Regions from separate parts of the Serratia sp. TSA_105.2 genome, predicted to be linked through region 1. Evidence: predicted binding sites of a transcription regulator. Region 1 holds the regulator's gene; the other holds the start of a gene.
The links. Region 1 encodes PhoB, which activates phosphate uptake and scavenging genes when phosphate is short. Its sites were predicted from a motif close to CTGTCATAAAACTGNCNNAT; they were not measured.
Positions count from the first base shown of each region.

Region 1 (8,035 bases):
GGCCAGATCGCCTTTGATCAGCTGCATGGGCTGGAACTGCGGGATCGTTAACGCCTCTACCTGCTGCAGGGCGCCGTCGGCGAAATCGACCAGGAAGACGCTTTTGGCTTTGCCCAGTTCATCGAAGCTGAGCGGAATCGGTGAACCGCTATAGCGAATATGTTCCGACTTGGCGACGTTCTGCGCGCGGTGAATGTGGCCCAGCGCGATGTAATCGGCAGGGGGGAAGGCCTGCGCCGGGAAGGCGTCGAGGGTGCCGATATAGATGTCGCGCACCGAGTCGGAGGTGGTGACGCCGACGGTGGTCAGGTGGCCGGTGGCGACGATCGGCAGCGGCAGGCCCAGCCGCTCGCGGCGGTCGCAGGCCGCCTGATACAGCGTTTGGTAATGTTCGGCGATGGCTTCCTGCAGCGCCTGCTGTTTTTGCGCGCCGGATTCGCCGGCGCGGCTGGTGAGCAGATCGCGCGGCCGCAGGAACGGGATGGCGCACAGCACGGCGCCCGGCTGGCCGTCGCGCCGATTCAGCACCACGATCTGCTGCTCAAGGGAGCCCTGCGCACTCGCGATCACCGTGGTGTTCAGGCAAGAGAGCAGTTCCCGCGATTCGTTCAGCGTCGCTACCGAGTCGTGGTTGCCGCCCAACACCACCAGTTGGCAGCCGGTGCGCTGCAGTTCCACCACGAAGCGGTTGTACAGCTCGCGGGCGTAGCTGGGCGGCGAGCCGGTATCGAACAGATCCCCGGCGACGATCAGCGCATCCACCTGCTGCTGCTCGATCTGTTCGATCAGCCAGTTCAGAAAAGCCTGGTGCTCGGCGGCGCGGCTTTTGGTGAAAAAGTACTGGCCAAGATGCCAGTCAGAGGTGTGGATCAGGCGCATGACACTCCCGGATGCAAAAGTAATGGCGATGATTATAAAGGCCGCGGCGGCGGCTGTCCCGACGCAATGGCGACGACTACGGAATGATTTTTCTTTGCGCCGGGAAATAATCGCTATGCTTACTGCCTATAACAGCCGCTTTTTTTCATAAAAGTGTCACAAAACTGACGCATAATGGCGCCCGCAAAGTCGCTAACACATTGGCAGGATTGACGATGGCAAGACGCATACTGGTGGTGGAAGACGAAGCGCCGATCCGTGAGATGGTGTGCTTTGTGTTGGAACAGAATGGTTACCAACCGTTGGAAGCCGAGGATTATGACAGCGCCGTGACGCGCCTGTCTGAGCCGTTCCCTGATTTGGTGTTGCTCGACTGGATGTTGCCCGGCGGTTCCGGCATTCAGTTTATCAAACATATGAAGCGCGAAGCGCTGACCCGCGATATTCCGGTCATGATGCTGACCGCGCGTGGCGAAGAGGAAGACCGCGTGCGCGGCCTGGAAGTGGGGGCGGATGATTACATTACCAAGCCGTTCTCGCCCAAGGAGCTGGTGGCGCGCATCAAGGCGGTCATGCGCCGCATTTCACCGATGGCGGTGGAAGAAGTGATTGAAATGCAAGGGCTGAGCCTGGATCCGTCCTCCCACCGCGTGATGGCTAACGATCAGGCGCTGGACATGGGGCCGACCGAGTTCAAGCTGCTGCACTTCTTTATGACCCACCCGGAGCGGGTTTATAGCCGTGAGCAGTTGCTTAATCACGTCTGGGGCACTAACGTTTATGTGGAAGACCGTACCGTTGACGTGCATATCCGTCGGCTCCGCAAGGCGTTAGAAACCAGTGGGCATGATAAAATGGTTCAAACCGTTCGGGGCACCGGCTACCGGTTCTCAACGCGCTACTGATCGCGCCGCGCTGGAGAATATGCCGTGTTAGAACGTCTGTCGTGGAAGAGGCTGGCTCTGGAGCTGGCTCTTTTTTGTCTGCCCGCCTTATTGCTGGGGCTGATTTTCGGTTATCTGCCCTGGTTCCTGCTGGCCTCCGCGCTGGCGGCGCTGGTGTGGAATTTCTACAACCAGCTCAAACTCTCCCATTGGCTGTGGATCGACCGCAGTATGACACCGCCGCCCGGCCGCTGGAGCTGGGAGCCGCTGTTCTATGGCCTGTATCAGATGCAGCAGCGCAATCGCCGCCGCCGGCGCGAGCTGGCGCTGCTGATCAAGCGCTTTCGCAGCGGGGCCGAATCGCTGCCTGATGCGGTGGTGATGACCACCGTCGAAGGCAATATCTTCTGGTGTAATGGGCTGGCGCAGCATCTGCTCGGCTTTCGCTGGCCGGAAGACAACGGCCAGCACATCCTCAACCTGTTGCGTTATCCGGAATTCAGCCACTACCTGCAACAGCAAGAGTTCTCGCGCCCGCTGACGCTGCAGCTGAACAACGAACACTACGTCGAATTCCGCGTGATGCCTTATTCCGAAGGGCAACTGCTGATGGTGGCGCGCGACGTCACCCAGATGCGCCAGCTGGAGGGCGCGCGGCGCAACTTCTTCGCCAACGTCAGCCATGAACTGCGCACGCCGCTGACGGTGCTGCAGGGCTACCTGGAGATGATGGGCGACGAAGAGCAAGACGGCTCGCTGCGCAGCAAGGCGCTCGGCACCATGCAAGAGCAGACCCGCCGGATGGACGGGCTGGTCAAGCAGCTGCTGACGTTGTCGCGCATCGAGGCGGCGCCCAATGTCGACATGAACGAGCGGGTGGATATCCCGCTGATGCTGCGGGTGTTGCAGCGCGAGGCGCAGTCGCTGAGCGGCGGCAATCACGAGATCAGCTTCCGGGTTAACGAACAACTCAACGTGTTCGGTAATGAAGACCAGTTGCGCAGCGCGGTGTCTAACCTGGTGTACAACGCGGTTAATCATACGCCGAAGGGCACCCATATCGAAGTGAGCTGGCAGCAAACGGCGCACGGCGCGCAGTTCCAGGTCAGCGATAACGGGCCGGGCATCGCCGCCGAACACCTTCCGCGCCTGACCGAGCGTTTTTACCGCGTCGACAAGGCCCGTTCGCGCCAAACCGGCGGCAGCGGGCTGGGGCTGGCGATCGTCAAACACGCGCTCAGCCATCACGACGCGCGGCTGGAGATCCTCAGCGAGCCGGGGATCGGCACCCGCTTTATCTTTACCTTACCCAACCGGTTGATTGTTCCCGCCGCTTTATCAGAGAATGCGGTGAAAAATTAACGCGAGACACCGGTATGACCCGAATAACCCGAGGGCTGTTGCTTTGCCTGGCGCTGCTGGCCGGACGCGGCGCGCTGGCGCAGCCCGACGGCATGCTGGCGGGCAACCTGTCCAGCGTCGGCTCCGACACCCTGGCGAATCTGATGGCGCTGTGGGCGCAGGACTTCAGTCAGCATTACCCCAACGTTAACCTGCAGATCCAGGCCGCCGGCTCGTCGACCGCGCCGACCGCGTTGGCGGCGGGCGCCGCGCAGCTGGGCCCGATGAGCCGGCCGATGAAGGCGGCCGAGGTTTCGGCGTTCGAACACCGTTACGGCTACGCGCCGCTGGCGGTGCCGGTGGCGGTGGATGCGCTGGTGGTGTTGGTGCATCAGGACAACCCGCTGCGCGGTCTCAATCTGCAGCAGCTCGATCGTATTTTCTCCGCCACTCGGCGCTGCGGTGAAAGCAAACCGCTGACGCGTTGGGGCGAGCTGGGGCTCAGCGGCGACTGGGCAACGCGCTCGCTGCAGCGCTTCGGCCGCAATTCGGCGTCCGGCACCTACGGCTATTTCAAACTGCGCGCGCTGTGCGGCGGCGATTTTATGCCGCGCGTCAATGAGCTGCCCGGTTCGGCTTCGGTGGTGCAGGCGGTGGCCGGTTCGCTCAACGGCATCGGCTATGCCAGCATCGGCTTTCGCGCCAGCGGCGTGCGGCTGCTGCCGTTGGCGGAGTCGGGAGAAGACTATGTCGCGCCTACCGCCGCCAACGTGCGCAACGATCGCTACCCGCTGTCGCGCTATCTCTATATCTATATCAACAAAGCCCCCAATCAACCGCTCGAGCCGCTGACCGCCGCGTTCCTCGACCGCGTGCTGTCGACCGCAGGGCAGAGCCTGGTCAATCACGACGGCTATCTGCCGCTACCGCCGGCCGCCCTGCAGAAGACCCGCCAGGCGCTCGGCTTGCAGCCGCTCGCGTCGGTCACGGTGCAATAAGCGGCAAAAAACGGCGTAATTTTCGCCTTTTTTCACGGCCAAACGGAGCTTATGCCACGCGAAAACCGGGCATTTATTGGCGTTTTCGCGCGGTAAAGCGGTATATGCTTCACGTTTCGTGAATCTGTTGTTCAAAAATGATACAAATCATGTAGTGTATATTTATTGATAGCCAATATGATCGACTGGTGGCTAAAGTTTATATGGTTGATAGCTCTGCTTTTCGCCGTGCGTCTTGCCTTGAAGCGCTATAAACGTTTACCTTAACCCTCGTTGTCGGATTAAACCTCCATTTTTATAACTCCTAAAATTTTGCCCATCTTCATGAGTGGCCACTTTCGAATAGGGACATAAACGCCGGATCGACTGCGTTTAGGGTGCTTATTTGGCGCTGCAACGATCGGGCATGCCGGCAACCGGGTGGGGCGTCACGCCATCACGCTATCGGACACTATTTTTCATTTGAACAGGCAACACGACATCGTATGAGTCATCGTTTAACGTCAAAAGATATCCTGGCACTGGGCTTCATGACCTTTGCCTTATTCGTTGGGGCCGGGAACATCATCTTCCCGCCGATGGTCGGCTTGCAGTCCGGTGAACACGTCTGGATCGCGGCGCTGGGCTTTCTGATCACCGCCGTCGGTCTGCCGGTCATTACCGTCATCGCGCTGGCGCGCGTCGGCGGCGGCATCGACGCCCTCAGTTCGCCGATCGGCCGCGGCGCCGGCCTGCTGCTGGCGACCGTCTGCTACCTGGCCGTCGGCCCGCTGTTCGCCACGCCGCGTACCGCCACCGTGTCCTTTGAAGTGGGCATCGCCCCGCTGACCGGCGACGGCGCCATGCCGCTGTTCATCTACAGCTTGGTGTACTTCGCGCTGGTGATCGGCATCTCCCTGTATCCGGGCCGCCTGCTCGACACCGTCGGCCACGTGCTGGCACCGCTGAAGATTGTGGCGCTGGCCGTATTGGGCATCGCCGCGCTGCTGTGGCCTGCCGGCGCGCCGATCCCGGCGACGGCGGCTTACCAGAGCGTGCCTTTCTCCTCCGGTTTCGTTAACGGCTATCTGACCATGGATACGCTGGGTGCGCTGGTATTCGGCATCGTTATCGTCAATGCGGCGCGCTCGCGCGGCGTGAAAGACGCCGGTCTGTTGACCCGTTACACCATCTTGGCCGGTTTGATCGCCGGCGTGGGCCTGACGCTGGTTTACCTGAGCCTGTTCAAGCTGGGCTCCGGCAGCGGCGCGCTGGTGCCTGACGCCACCAACGGCGCGGTGATCCTGCACGCTTACGTTCAGAACACCTTTGGCGGCCTCGGCAGCTTCTTCCTGGCGGCGCTGATCTTCATCGCCTGTATGGTGACCGCGGTCGGCCTGACCTGCGCCTGCGCCGAGTTCTTCGCGCAATACCTGCCGTTCTCGTACAAGACGCTGGTATTTATTCTGGGCCTGTTCTCGATGGTGGTGTCCAACCTCGGCCTGAGCCACCTGATCCAGATCTCCATTCCGGTGCTGACCGCGATTTACCCGCCGTGCATCGTGCTGGTGGTGCTGAGCTTCACCCTGCGTTGGTGGCACAGCGCGCCGCGTATCATCGCGCCGGTGATGCTTGTCAGCCTGTTGTTTGGTATCCTTGACGCGGTGAAAGCCTCCAGTTTCCAGCAGCTGCTGCCGGTCTGGACCACTCACCTGCCGCTGGCGGAGCAGGGGTTGGCATGGTTGCCGCCTTCGCTGCTGATGCTGGTGCTGGTCGCGATTTATGATCGGGTGTGCACGCGTTCCCAAGTGACCGCGCACTGATAATCCCCCGGCTTAATCCAGGGCCACGGACATGTCCGTGGCTTTTTTACGTTTAAAACTATGGGTCATCTTCATGCAACAACAGTCACCCACCACTGCCTCCGACAATAAGCTGAAACGCGGCCTCAGTACGCGTCATATCCGCTTTATGGCGCTGGGATCGGCCATCGGCACCGGGTTGTTCTACGGCTCGGCGGACGCCATCAAAATGGCCGGCCCGAGCGTGCTGCTGGCTTACCTGATCGGCGGCATCGTGGCCTTTATCATCATGCGCGCCCTGGGAGAGATGTCGGTCAACAACCCGCAGGCCAGCTCGTTTTCCCGCTACGCGCAGGACTACCTCGGCCCGATGGCGGGTTACATCACCGGTTGGACTTACTGCTTTGAAATCCTGATTGTCGCCATCGCCGACGTGACCGCCTTCGGCATCTATATGGGGGTCTGGTTCCCGGAAGTACCGCACTGGATCTGGGTGCTGAGCGTGGTGCTGATCATCGGCGCCATCAACCTGATGAGCGTCAAGGTATTCGGCGAGCTGGAGTTTTGGTTCTCGTTCTTCAAGGTCGCCACCATCATCATCATGATCGCGGCCGGCATCGGCATCATCATCTGGGGCATCGGCAACGGCGGGCAACCGACCGGCATTCATAACCTGTGGACGAACGGCGGCTTCTTCAGCAACGGCTTTATCGGTATGATCCTGTCGCTGCAGCTGGTGATGTTCGCTTACGGCGGCATTGAAATCATCGGCATCACTGCCGGCGAAGCCAAAGATCCGAAAAAATCGATTCCGAAGGCCATCAACTCGGTGCCGTGGCGCATTCTGGTGTTCTACGTCGGTACGCTGTTCGTCATTATGTCTATCTACCCGTGGAACCAGGTGGGCACCAACGGCAGCCCGTTCGTGCTGACCTTCCAGCATATGGGCATCACCGTGGCGGCGGGCATTCTCAACTTCGTGGTGATCACCGCTTCGCTGTCGGCGATCAACAGCGACGTGTTCGGCGTTGGCCGCATGCTGCACGGCATGGCCGAGCAGGGCCACGCGCCGAAGATGTTCAGCAAGGTGTCGAAACGCGGCATTCCCTGGGTGACGGTGGTGGTGATGATGCTGGCGCTGCTGCTGGCGGTATACCTCAACTACATCATGCCGGAGAGCGTGTTCCTGGTGATCGCGTCCCTGGCGACCTTCGCCACCGTGTGGGTGTGGATCATGATCCTGTTCTCCCAAATCGCCTTCCGCCGCAGCCTGAGCAAAGAGCAGGTGAAGCAGCTGGCGTTCCCGCTGCGCGGCGGAGTATTCACCTCGGTGGTGGCGATCGTGTTCCTGGTGTTCATCATCGGCCTGATCGGCTACTTCCCGACCACGCGCGTCTCGCTGTACGCCGGCCTGGTCTGGGTGGTATTGCTGCTGGCGGGATACTGGTTCAAGGTCAACCATCAGAAAAAACGCGCGCCGCTGGCGACGCAGCAAGACTAAATGGAAAAACACCGGCTAGGGCCGGTGTTTTTTTAGCGTTTGTCTTCCACTTCATCCTCCCCGGCGGCGCGCGCTTCGATACGCATGTCGCCGCCGTTAAGGCGTTCCTCCTCTTCCTCGCCGGCGCAGCGCGCCAGCACTTCGCGAATGTCCTGCATATTGCTGCTGAGGGCGCTCAGCGAAGGTTGCAGATTGCGGGGCATGCGGCTTTCGTCCAGCGAAGCGCTGTGCAGGCAGCCGATAAACAGCAGGGTGGCCATCAGGGTAAACAGCCGATGACGTAACCGTTTCAGCAAGGGCTTTCCCTCTCGGTGGTGAAGGTGATGGCGCATTAACGCCGTTTTCGCCGGGGAAAAGAAGGGGATGGAGATATCTGCTGGCAATTGAAAGAACATCATTACCAGCAGACACAGTTACGTCAGCCGACGTCAGGAAGCGTTCGCGCTTTGTAGCAGCATGCCGCGCAGGTCATTGCCGGTTGGCGTCTGGTGTACGCGCAGGCCGAACTCGTCGATCACCGCCAGAATATGGTCGAAAATATCCGCCTGAATACTTTCATACTCCGCCCAGACCGTGGTGTTGGTGAAGGCGTAGATTTCCAGCGGCAGGCCTTCCGGCGTCGGCGCCAGCTGGCGCACCATCAGCGTCATG
Region 1 is NZ_JBQZFT010000002.1:835,662-843,696, reverse strand. It holds gene sbcD (exonuclease subunit SbcD) at 1-879, opposite strand, end outside; gene phoB (phosphate response regulator transcription factor PhoB) at 1,095-1,784, shown strand; gene phoR (phosphate regulon sensor histidine kinase PhoR) at 1,809-3,125, shown strand; gene ACUTSC_RS10445 (PstS family phosphate ABC transporter substrate-binding protein) at 3,140-4,102, shown strand; gene brnQ (branched-chain amino acid transport system II carrier protein) at 4,588-5,904, shown strand; gene proY (proline-specific permease ProY) at 5,978-7,384, shown strand; gene ACUTSC_RS10430 (hypothetical protein) at 7,417-7,680, opposite strand; gene ACUTSC_RS10425 (mechanosensitive ion channel domain-containing protein) at 7,813-8,035, opposite strand, start outside.

Region 2 (8,035 bases), on a different contig from region 1:
GCTGGCGGCAGGGGCTCACGTCGGCAACTTCGTGGAAATGAAAAAGGCGCGCCTGGGCAAAGGCTCCAAGGCCGGCCACCTCAGCTACCTGGGCGATGCCGAAATTGGCGATGACGTGAATATCGGCGCCGGCACCATCACCTGCAACTACGATGGCGCCAACAAGCACAAGACGGTAATCGGCGACGGCGTATTCGTCGGTTCCGATACTCAGCTGGTGGCGCCGGTGTCGGTCGGCAAAGGCTCCACCATCGCCGCCGGCACCACGGTGACGCGCGATATCGCTGAGAACGAACTGGTGCTGAGCCGCGTCAAGCAGGTGCACATTCAGGGCTGGCAACGTCCGGTGAAGAAGAAGTCATAGTGTGTTTTGCGTTGGGCTCCGTTCACGAGCCCAATACAAAACATAATAACCCCCACCATCTACAGGCTCGGGGGGCGCACGGTAAAAACCGGCAAAAATCAGGTCAAGGCATCGAAAGCGCCCATGAAGGGCGTTCATTAGGAATATAATTGATGTGTGGAATTGTAGGCGCAGTAGCGCAACGTGATATCGCAGAAATCCTGTTGGAAGGTTTACGTCGTCTCGAGTACCGCGGTTATGACTCCGCCGGTCTGGCGGTGGTCGACGAGAAAGGCAACGTCAGCCGCCTGCGCCGCGTAGGCAAGGTGCAAAAACTGGCCGAAGCGGCGGAGCAGACCGATCTGCACGGCGGTACCGGCATCGCTCACACCCGTTGGGCAACGCACGGTGAACCGACCGAGGCGAACGCGCACCCGCATGTTTCCGACTACATTACCGTAGTGCATAACGGCATCATCGAAAACCATGAACCGCTGCGCGAACTGCTGATCGAACGCGGTTATCGCTTCAGCTCCGAAACCGACACCGAAGTGATTGCGCACTTGGTGCACTGGGAACAACTGCAAGGCGGTACGCTGCTGGAAGTGGTTCAGCGCGTGATCCCACAGCTGCGCGGCGCTTACGGCACCGTGGTGATGGACAGCCGCGATCCGAGCGTATTGGTCGCTGCGCGCTCCGGCAGCCCGTTGGTTATCGGCCGCGGCGTCGGGGAAAACTTCATTGCTTCCGACCAGCTGGCGCTGCTGCCGGTCACCCGCCGCTTCATCTTCCTGGAAGAAGGCGACGTGGTGGAAGTGACTCGCCGCACTGTCAACATCTTCGACAAGCAGGGCAACGCCATCGAGCGCCCTGAGATCGAATCCCAGGTGCAGTATGACGCCGGTGACAAGGGCGCTTACCGTCACTACATGCAAAAAGAGATCTACGAACAGCCGCTGGCGCTGAAAAATACCCTGGAAGGGCGTTTCAGCCATGGCCAAATCAATCTGAGCGAGCTGGGCCCGCGCGCCGACGAGCTGCTGGCCAAGGTGCAGCACGTACAGATCATTGCCTGTGGCACTTCTTACCACTCCGGCATGGTGGCGCGCTACTGGTTTGAAGCGTTGGCCGGCGTGCCATGCGATGTCGAGATCGCGTCAGAGTTCCGTTACCGCAAATCGGCGGTGCGTCCAGGCAGCCTGATCATCACCCTGTCGCAGTCCGGCGAAACCGCCGACACATTAGCGGCGCTGCGCCTGTCCAAAGAGCTGGGTTATCTCGGTTCGCTGGCCGTTTGTAACGTTGCGGGTTCTTCGCTGGTGCGCGAATCCGATCTGGCGTTGATGACCAAGGCCGGCACGGAAATCGGCGTAGCTTCGACCAAAGCCTTCACCACGCAGCTCACCGTGCTGCTGATGCTGGTGGCGCGTCTGGGCCGTCTGAAAGGCATGGCTGAAAGCGTGGAGCAGGAGATCGTGCACGGCCTGCAGGCGTTGCCGGCGCGCATCGAGCAGATGCTGTCGATGGATAAAGAGATCGAAGCGCTGGCGGAAGGCTTCTCCGACAAGCACCATGCGCTGTTCCTCGGCCGCGGCGATCAGTATCCGATCGCCATGGAAGGGGCGCTGAAGCTGAAAGAGATCTCCTATATTCACGCCGAAGCTTATGCGGCGGGCGAGCTGAAACACGGCCCGCTGGCGCTGATCGACGCCGATATGCCGGTGATTGTGGTTGCACCGAACAACGAACTGCTGGAAAAGCTGAAGTCCAACATTGAAGAAGTGCGCGCGCGCGGCGGCCAGCTGTATGTGTTCGCCGATCAGGACGCCGGCTTTGTCAGCAGCGAAGGCATGACCATCATTCCTCTGCCGCACGTCGAGGAAATCGTGGCGCCGATCTTCTACACCGTGCCGTTGCAGCTGCTGTCTTACCACGTGGCGCTGATCAAAGGCACCGACGTTGACCAGCCGCGCAACCTGGCGAAGTCTGTCACCGTAGAGTAATCTGCCGCAGGTAAACTACAAAAGCCGGCCTTAGCGCCGGCTTTTTCATGAGCAACGCGAAAGATGACTGCGGCGCCGATTCAGGGATAAACGTTGTCATATTCAAGCGGATAGGGCGTGGCCAAACGGTTTTTTTATTGCTTGGCAATTGCGCTGTTTTTGATGTAACAAATTGATTTTAATATAAACAAACACACCTCAGACGCACTGTAATATAACTGTCATATTGCGTACATTTTTCTGTCACCAAACTGTCCTATTTTCCCTCCTGCAGCAATACTTACTCTGATTAAAACGACTCGAAGTCGATTTTAAGTATCCCATTAGGAGGGATTATGAAACTGATGCGTACCACCGTCGCCAGTATTGTGGCAGCGACCTTCTCCCTGACCACCGTGTCCGCGTTCGCTGCTGCCAGCCTGACCGGTGCAGGTGCGACATTCCCCGCTCCGGTTTACGCCAAGTGGGCAGATTCTTATCAGAAAGAAACCGGCAACAAAGTTAACTATCAGGGCATCGGCTCCTCTGGCGGCGTGAAGCAAATCGTGGCCAACACCGTTGACTTTGGCGCCTCCGACGCCCCGCTGTCTGACGACAAGCTGGCGGCCGACGGCCTGTTCCAGTTCCCGACCGTGATCGGCGGCGTGGTGCTGGCCGTGAATATCCCGGGCATCAAATCCGGCGAACTGACTCTGGACGGTAAAACCCTGGGCGATATCTACCTGGGCAACGTCAAAAAATGGAACGATCCGGCTATCACCAAGCTGAATCCAGGCGTGAAACTGCCCGACCAGAACATCGCCGTGGTGCGCCGCGCCGACGGTTCCGGCACCTCGTTCGTGTTCACCAGCTACCTGTCCAAGGCCAACGCGCAGTGGAAAGAGAAGATTGGCGCCGGTTCTACCGTTAACTGGCCGACCGGTCTGGGCGGCAAAGGCAACGACGGCATCGCCGCCTTCGTTCAGCGTCTGCCTGGCTCTATCGGCTACGTAGAATACGCTTACGCCAAGCAGAACAACCTGGCTTACACCAAGCTGGTTTCCGCCGACGGCAAACCGGTCAGCCCGACCGAAGAGAGCTTCAGCAACGCGGCCAAAGGCGTGGATTGGAGCAAGACCTTCGCTCAGGATCTGACCGACCAGAAAGGCGACAACGTGTGGCCAATCACCTCCACCACCTTCATCCTGGTGCACAAAGAGCAGAAAAACCCTGCTCAGGGCGCCGAAGTGCTGAAGTTCTTCGACTGGGCTTACAAAACCGGCGCCAAGCAGGCGAACGAGCTGGATTACGCCACCCTGCCGACAGAAGTGGTTGAGCAAGTTCGCGCGGCCTGGAAAACCAACGTAAAAGACAGTTCAGGTAAAGCGCTGTACTAACAACGCAGGGGCGCGGGTTCGCCGCGCCCCACACAGTTCTTCAGGCTCCGATCCCGGTTGGGGCTGCCAGGGTTCAAACAGAGAGTAATCTATGGCTGAGTACAAGCCGACCATCAAAGCACCGGGCAAAAACGGTGACATCATTTTCAGCGCGCTGGTGAGACTGGCTGCGCTGATTACCCTATTGTTGCTGGGCGGCATCATCGTTTCGCTGATCTTCGCCTCCTGGCCAAGCATGCAGAAATTCGGCTTCGCCTTCCTGTGGACCAAAGAATGGGATGCGCCGGCGGAGCAGTTCGGCGCGCTGGTGCCGATCTACGGTACCGTGGTCACCTCGCTTATCGCGCTGATCATCGCCGTGCCGGTGAGTTTCGGCATCGCGCTGTTCCTGACCGAACTGGCGCCGAACTGGTTGAAGCGGCCGCTGGGCATCGCCATTGAGCTGCTGGCGGCCATCCCGAGCATCGTCTACGGCATGTGGGGCCTGTTCGTGTTCGCCCCGCTGTTCGCCGAATACTTCCAGACGCCGGTGGGCGAAGTGCTGTCGGGCATTCCGATCGTCGGCGAGCTGTTCTCCGGCCCGGCCTTCGGCATCGGCATTCTGGCCGCCGGGGTGATCCTGGCGATCATGATCATTCCTTACATCGCCGCGGTCATGCGCGACGTGTTCGAACAGACGCCGGTGATGATGAAAGAGTCGGCCTACGGCATCGGTTGCACCACCTGGGAAGTCATCTGGCGCATCGTGCTGCCGTTCACCAAAAACGGCGTCATCGGCGGCGTGATGTTGGGCCTGGGCCGCGCGCTGGGGGAAACCATGGCGGTGACCTTTATCATCGGTAACACCTACCAGCTCGACAGCGCTTCGCTGTACATGCCGGGCAACAGTATCACCTCGGCGCTGGCCAACGAATTCGCCGAAGCCGAGTCCGGCGTGCACACCGCCGCGTTGATGGAGCTGGGTCTGATTCTGTTTGTTATCACCTTTATCGTGCTGGCGCTGTCGAAACTGATGATCATGCGTCTGGCCAAGAATGAGGGGCGTTAACATGGCGACGATGGATATGCAAAACGCAGTCGTTCTGGCGGAAAGCCGCCGCAAAATGCAGGCCTGGCGCCGGCAGAAAAACCGCCTCGCGCTGTTCCTGTCGATGGCGACCATGGCGTTCGGGCTGTTCTGGTTGATCTGGATCCTGATCGCCACCGTCACCAAAGGCTTCGACGGTATGTCGCTGGCGCTGTTCACCGAAATGACCCCGCCGCCGAATACCGCGGGCGGCGGCTTGGCCAACGCCATCGCCGGCAGCGGCCTGTTGATCCTGTGGGCGACCATCTTCGGTACGCCGCTGGGCATCATGGCCGGCATCTACCTGGCGGAATACGGCCGTAAATCCTGGCTGGCGGAAGTGATCCGCTTTATCAACGATATCCTGCTGTCCGCACCGTCGATCGTGGTGGGCCTGTTCGTTTACACCATCGTGGTGGCGAAGATGGAACACTTCTCCGGCTGGGCCGGCATCGTGGCGCTGGCGCTGCTGCAGGTGCCGATCGTCATTCGCACCACCGAAAACATGCTGAAGCTGGTACCGGATACGCTGCGCGAGGCCGCGTACGCCCTGGGTACGCCGAAATGGCGCATGATTTCTGCCATCACGCTGAAGGCGTCGGTGTCCGGCATCATCACCGGCGTGCTGCTGGCGATTGCGCGCATCGCGGGGGAAACCGCACCGCTGCTGTTCACCTCGCTGTCGAACCAGTTCTGGAGCACCGACCTGATGCAGCCGATCGCCAACCTGCCGGTGACCATCTTCAAATTCGCCATGAGCCCGTTCGCCGAATGGCAACAGCTGGCCTGGGCCGGGGTGCTGTTGATCACCCTGTGCGTACTGTTACTGAATATCCTGGCGCGCGTGATTTTCGCCAAGAAAAAGCATTCATAAAATTTTGAGCGCCGCTTTGGCGGCGCTGATGAAAAGAGAGAAGTCTTGATGAGTATGGTTACTGACGCTTCCAGCAGCAAAATTCAGGTACGCGATCTGAACTTCTACTACGGCAAATTCCATGCGCTGAAGAACATCACGCTGGATATCGCCAAGAACAAGGTCACCGCGTTTATCGGCCCATCCGGCTGCGGCAAATCCACCCTGCTGCGCACCTTCAACAAGATGTATCAGCTGTACCCGGAACAGCGCGCGGAAGGCGGCATCCTGCTGGACGGCCAGAACATCCTGACCGACAACTCGGATATCGCGCTGCTGCGCGCCAAGGTTGGCATGGTGTTCCAGAAGCCGACGCCGTTCCCGATGTCGATTTACGACAACATCGCCTTCGGCGTTCGCCTGTTTGAAAAGCTGTCGCGCGCCGATATGGACGAGCGCGTGCAGTGGGCGCTGACCAAGGCGGCGCTGTGGAACGAAACCAAGGACAAGCTGCACCAGAGCGGCTACAGCCTCTCCGGTGGCCAGCAGCAGCGTCTGTGCATCGCCCGCGGCATCGCCATTCGTCCGGAAGTGCTGTTGCTGGATGAGCCTTGCTCGGCGCTGGATCCGATCTCCACCGGCAAGATTGAAGAGCTGATCAGCGAGCTGAAGGCCGACTACACCGTGGTGATCGTGACGCACAACATGCAGCAGGCGGCGCGCTGCTCCGACTCTACCGCATTTATGTATCTGGGCGAGCTGATCGAGTTCAGTGATACTGATAACCTGTTCACTGCGCCGCAGAAAAAGCAGACTGAAGACTACATCACTGGCCGTTATGGTTGATAGGAAGCATCATGGATAACCTGAATTTAAACAAACACATTTCCGGCCAGTTCAACGCAGAGCTTGAGCATATCCGCACCCAGGTGCTGACCATGGGCGGGCTGGTGGAGCAGCAGCTGACCGACGCCATCACCGCGATGCACAATCAGGATGGCGAGCTGGCCAAGCGCGTGATCGAAGGCGACGCCAAGGTCAACATGATGGAAGTGGCGATCGACGAAGCCTGCGTGCGCATCATCGCCAAGCGCCAGCCAACCGCCAGCGATCTGCGCCTGGTGATGGCGATCATCAAAACCATTTCCGAGCTGGAACGCATTGGCGACGTGGCGGACAAAATCTGCCGCACCGCGCTGGAAAAGTTCTCGCACCAGCACCAGCCGCTGCTGGTCAGTCTGGAATCGCTGGGGCGCCACACCGTGCAGATGCTGCACGACGTGCTGGACGCGTTTGCGCGCATGGATCTGGACGAGGCGATCCGTATCTACCGTGAAGATAAAAAGGTCGACCAGGAGTATGAAGGCATCGTGCGTCAGCTGATGACCTACATGATGGAAGACTCACGCACCATTCCCAGCGTGCTGACCGCGCTGTTCTGCGCCCGTTCTATCGAGCGCATCGGCGACCGCTGCCAGAACATCTGCGAATTTATCTTCTATTTCGTCAAAGGGCAGGACTTCCGTCATTTGGGTGGTGATGCCCTGGAAAAGCTACTCTCTCCGGGCGGTAAAGACGAAAAGGCCGACTAACCCTTTCCGGGTAATATCCTTCAAAGGCGCGGTTTCCCGCGCCTTTATTCCATCTTAAGCGCGTAAAGATAAAAAGGTTATAAATATAGCTTTTTATATTATTTCCTGACCTATGTGGCGCTTGCTAGCTTATCCGCCAGCAGGACATCAACCACTTAGGAGCTTTCTATGAAACATCGCGCTTTGGCCTTAACGTTGTTAGCCAGTCTGACCGGCCTCGCCGCCGGCGCCGCGCACGCGGACAAACTTGACGATATCAAGCAAGCCGGCGTGGTGCGTATCGCGGTGTTCGATAGCAACCCGCCGTTCGGCTACATCGACCCGCAGAGCAAGAAGCTGGTGGGCTACGATGTGGACGTCGCCGATGCGATCGGTAAAGCGCTGGGCGTGAAAGTGGAGCTGCGCGCCACCAACCCGGCCAACCGCATTCCGTTGCTGGTGTCGAAGAAGGTTGACCTGATCGCCGCCAACTTCACCATTACCGACGAGCGCGCCAAGGAAGTGAACTTCAGCGTGCCATATTTCGCTACCGGCCAGAAATTCATCGCCCGCAAAGGCGTGCTGAAAACCCCGGAAGACATCAAGAAGCTGCGCATTGGCGCGGACAAGGGCACGGTGCAGGAAATCACCCTGCGCGAGCGTTTCCCGACGGCGAAGGTGATCTCTTACGATGACACTCCGCTGGCGTTCGTGGCGCTGCGTAACGGCAACGTGCAGGCGATCACTCAGGACGACGCCAAGCTGGTCGGCCTGCTTGGCAACCTGCCGGCGGCGCAGAAGGCGGAGTTTGAAATTTCGCCGT
Region 2 is NZ_JBQZFT010000006.1:203,544-211,578, reverse strand. It holds gene glmU (bifunctional UDP-N-acetylglucosamine diphosphorylase/glucosamine-1-phosphate N-acetyltransferase GlmU) at 1-364, shown strand, start outside; gene glmS (glutamine--fructose-6-phosphate transaminase (isomerizing)) at 517-2,346, shown strand; gene pstS (phosphate ABC transporter substrate-binding protein PstS) at 2,682-3,722, shown strand; gene pstC (phosphate ABC transporter permease PstC) at 3,814-4,770, shown strand; gene pstA (phosphate ABC transporter permease PstA) at 4,772-5,662, shown strand; gene pstB (phosphate ABC transporter ATP-binding protein PstB) at 5,717-6,487, shown strand; gene phoU (phosphate signaling complex protein PhoU) at 6,499-7,233, shown strand; gene ACUTSC_RS18565 (ABC transporter substrate-binding protein) at 7,402-8,035, shown strand, end outside.
Region 2: the regulator PhoB is predicted to act here: its motif matches at 2,587-2,606, upstream of pstS (phosphate ABC transporter substrate-binding protein PstS).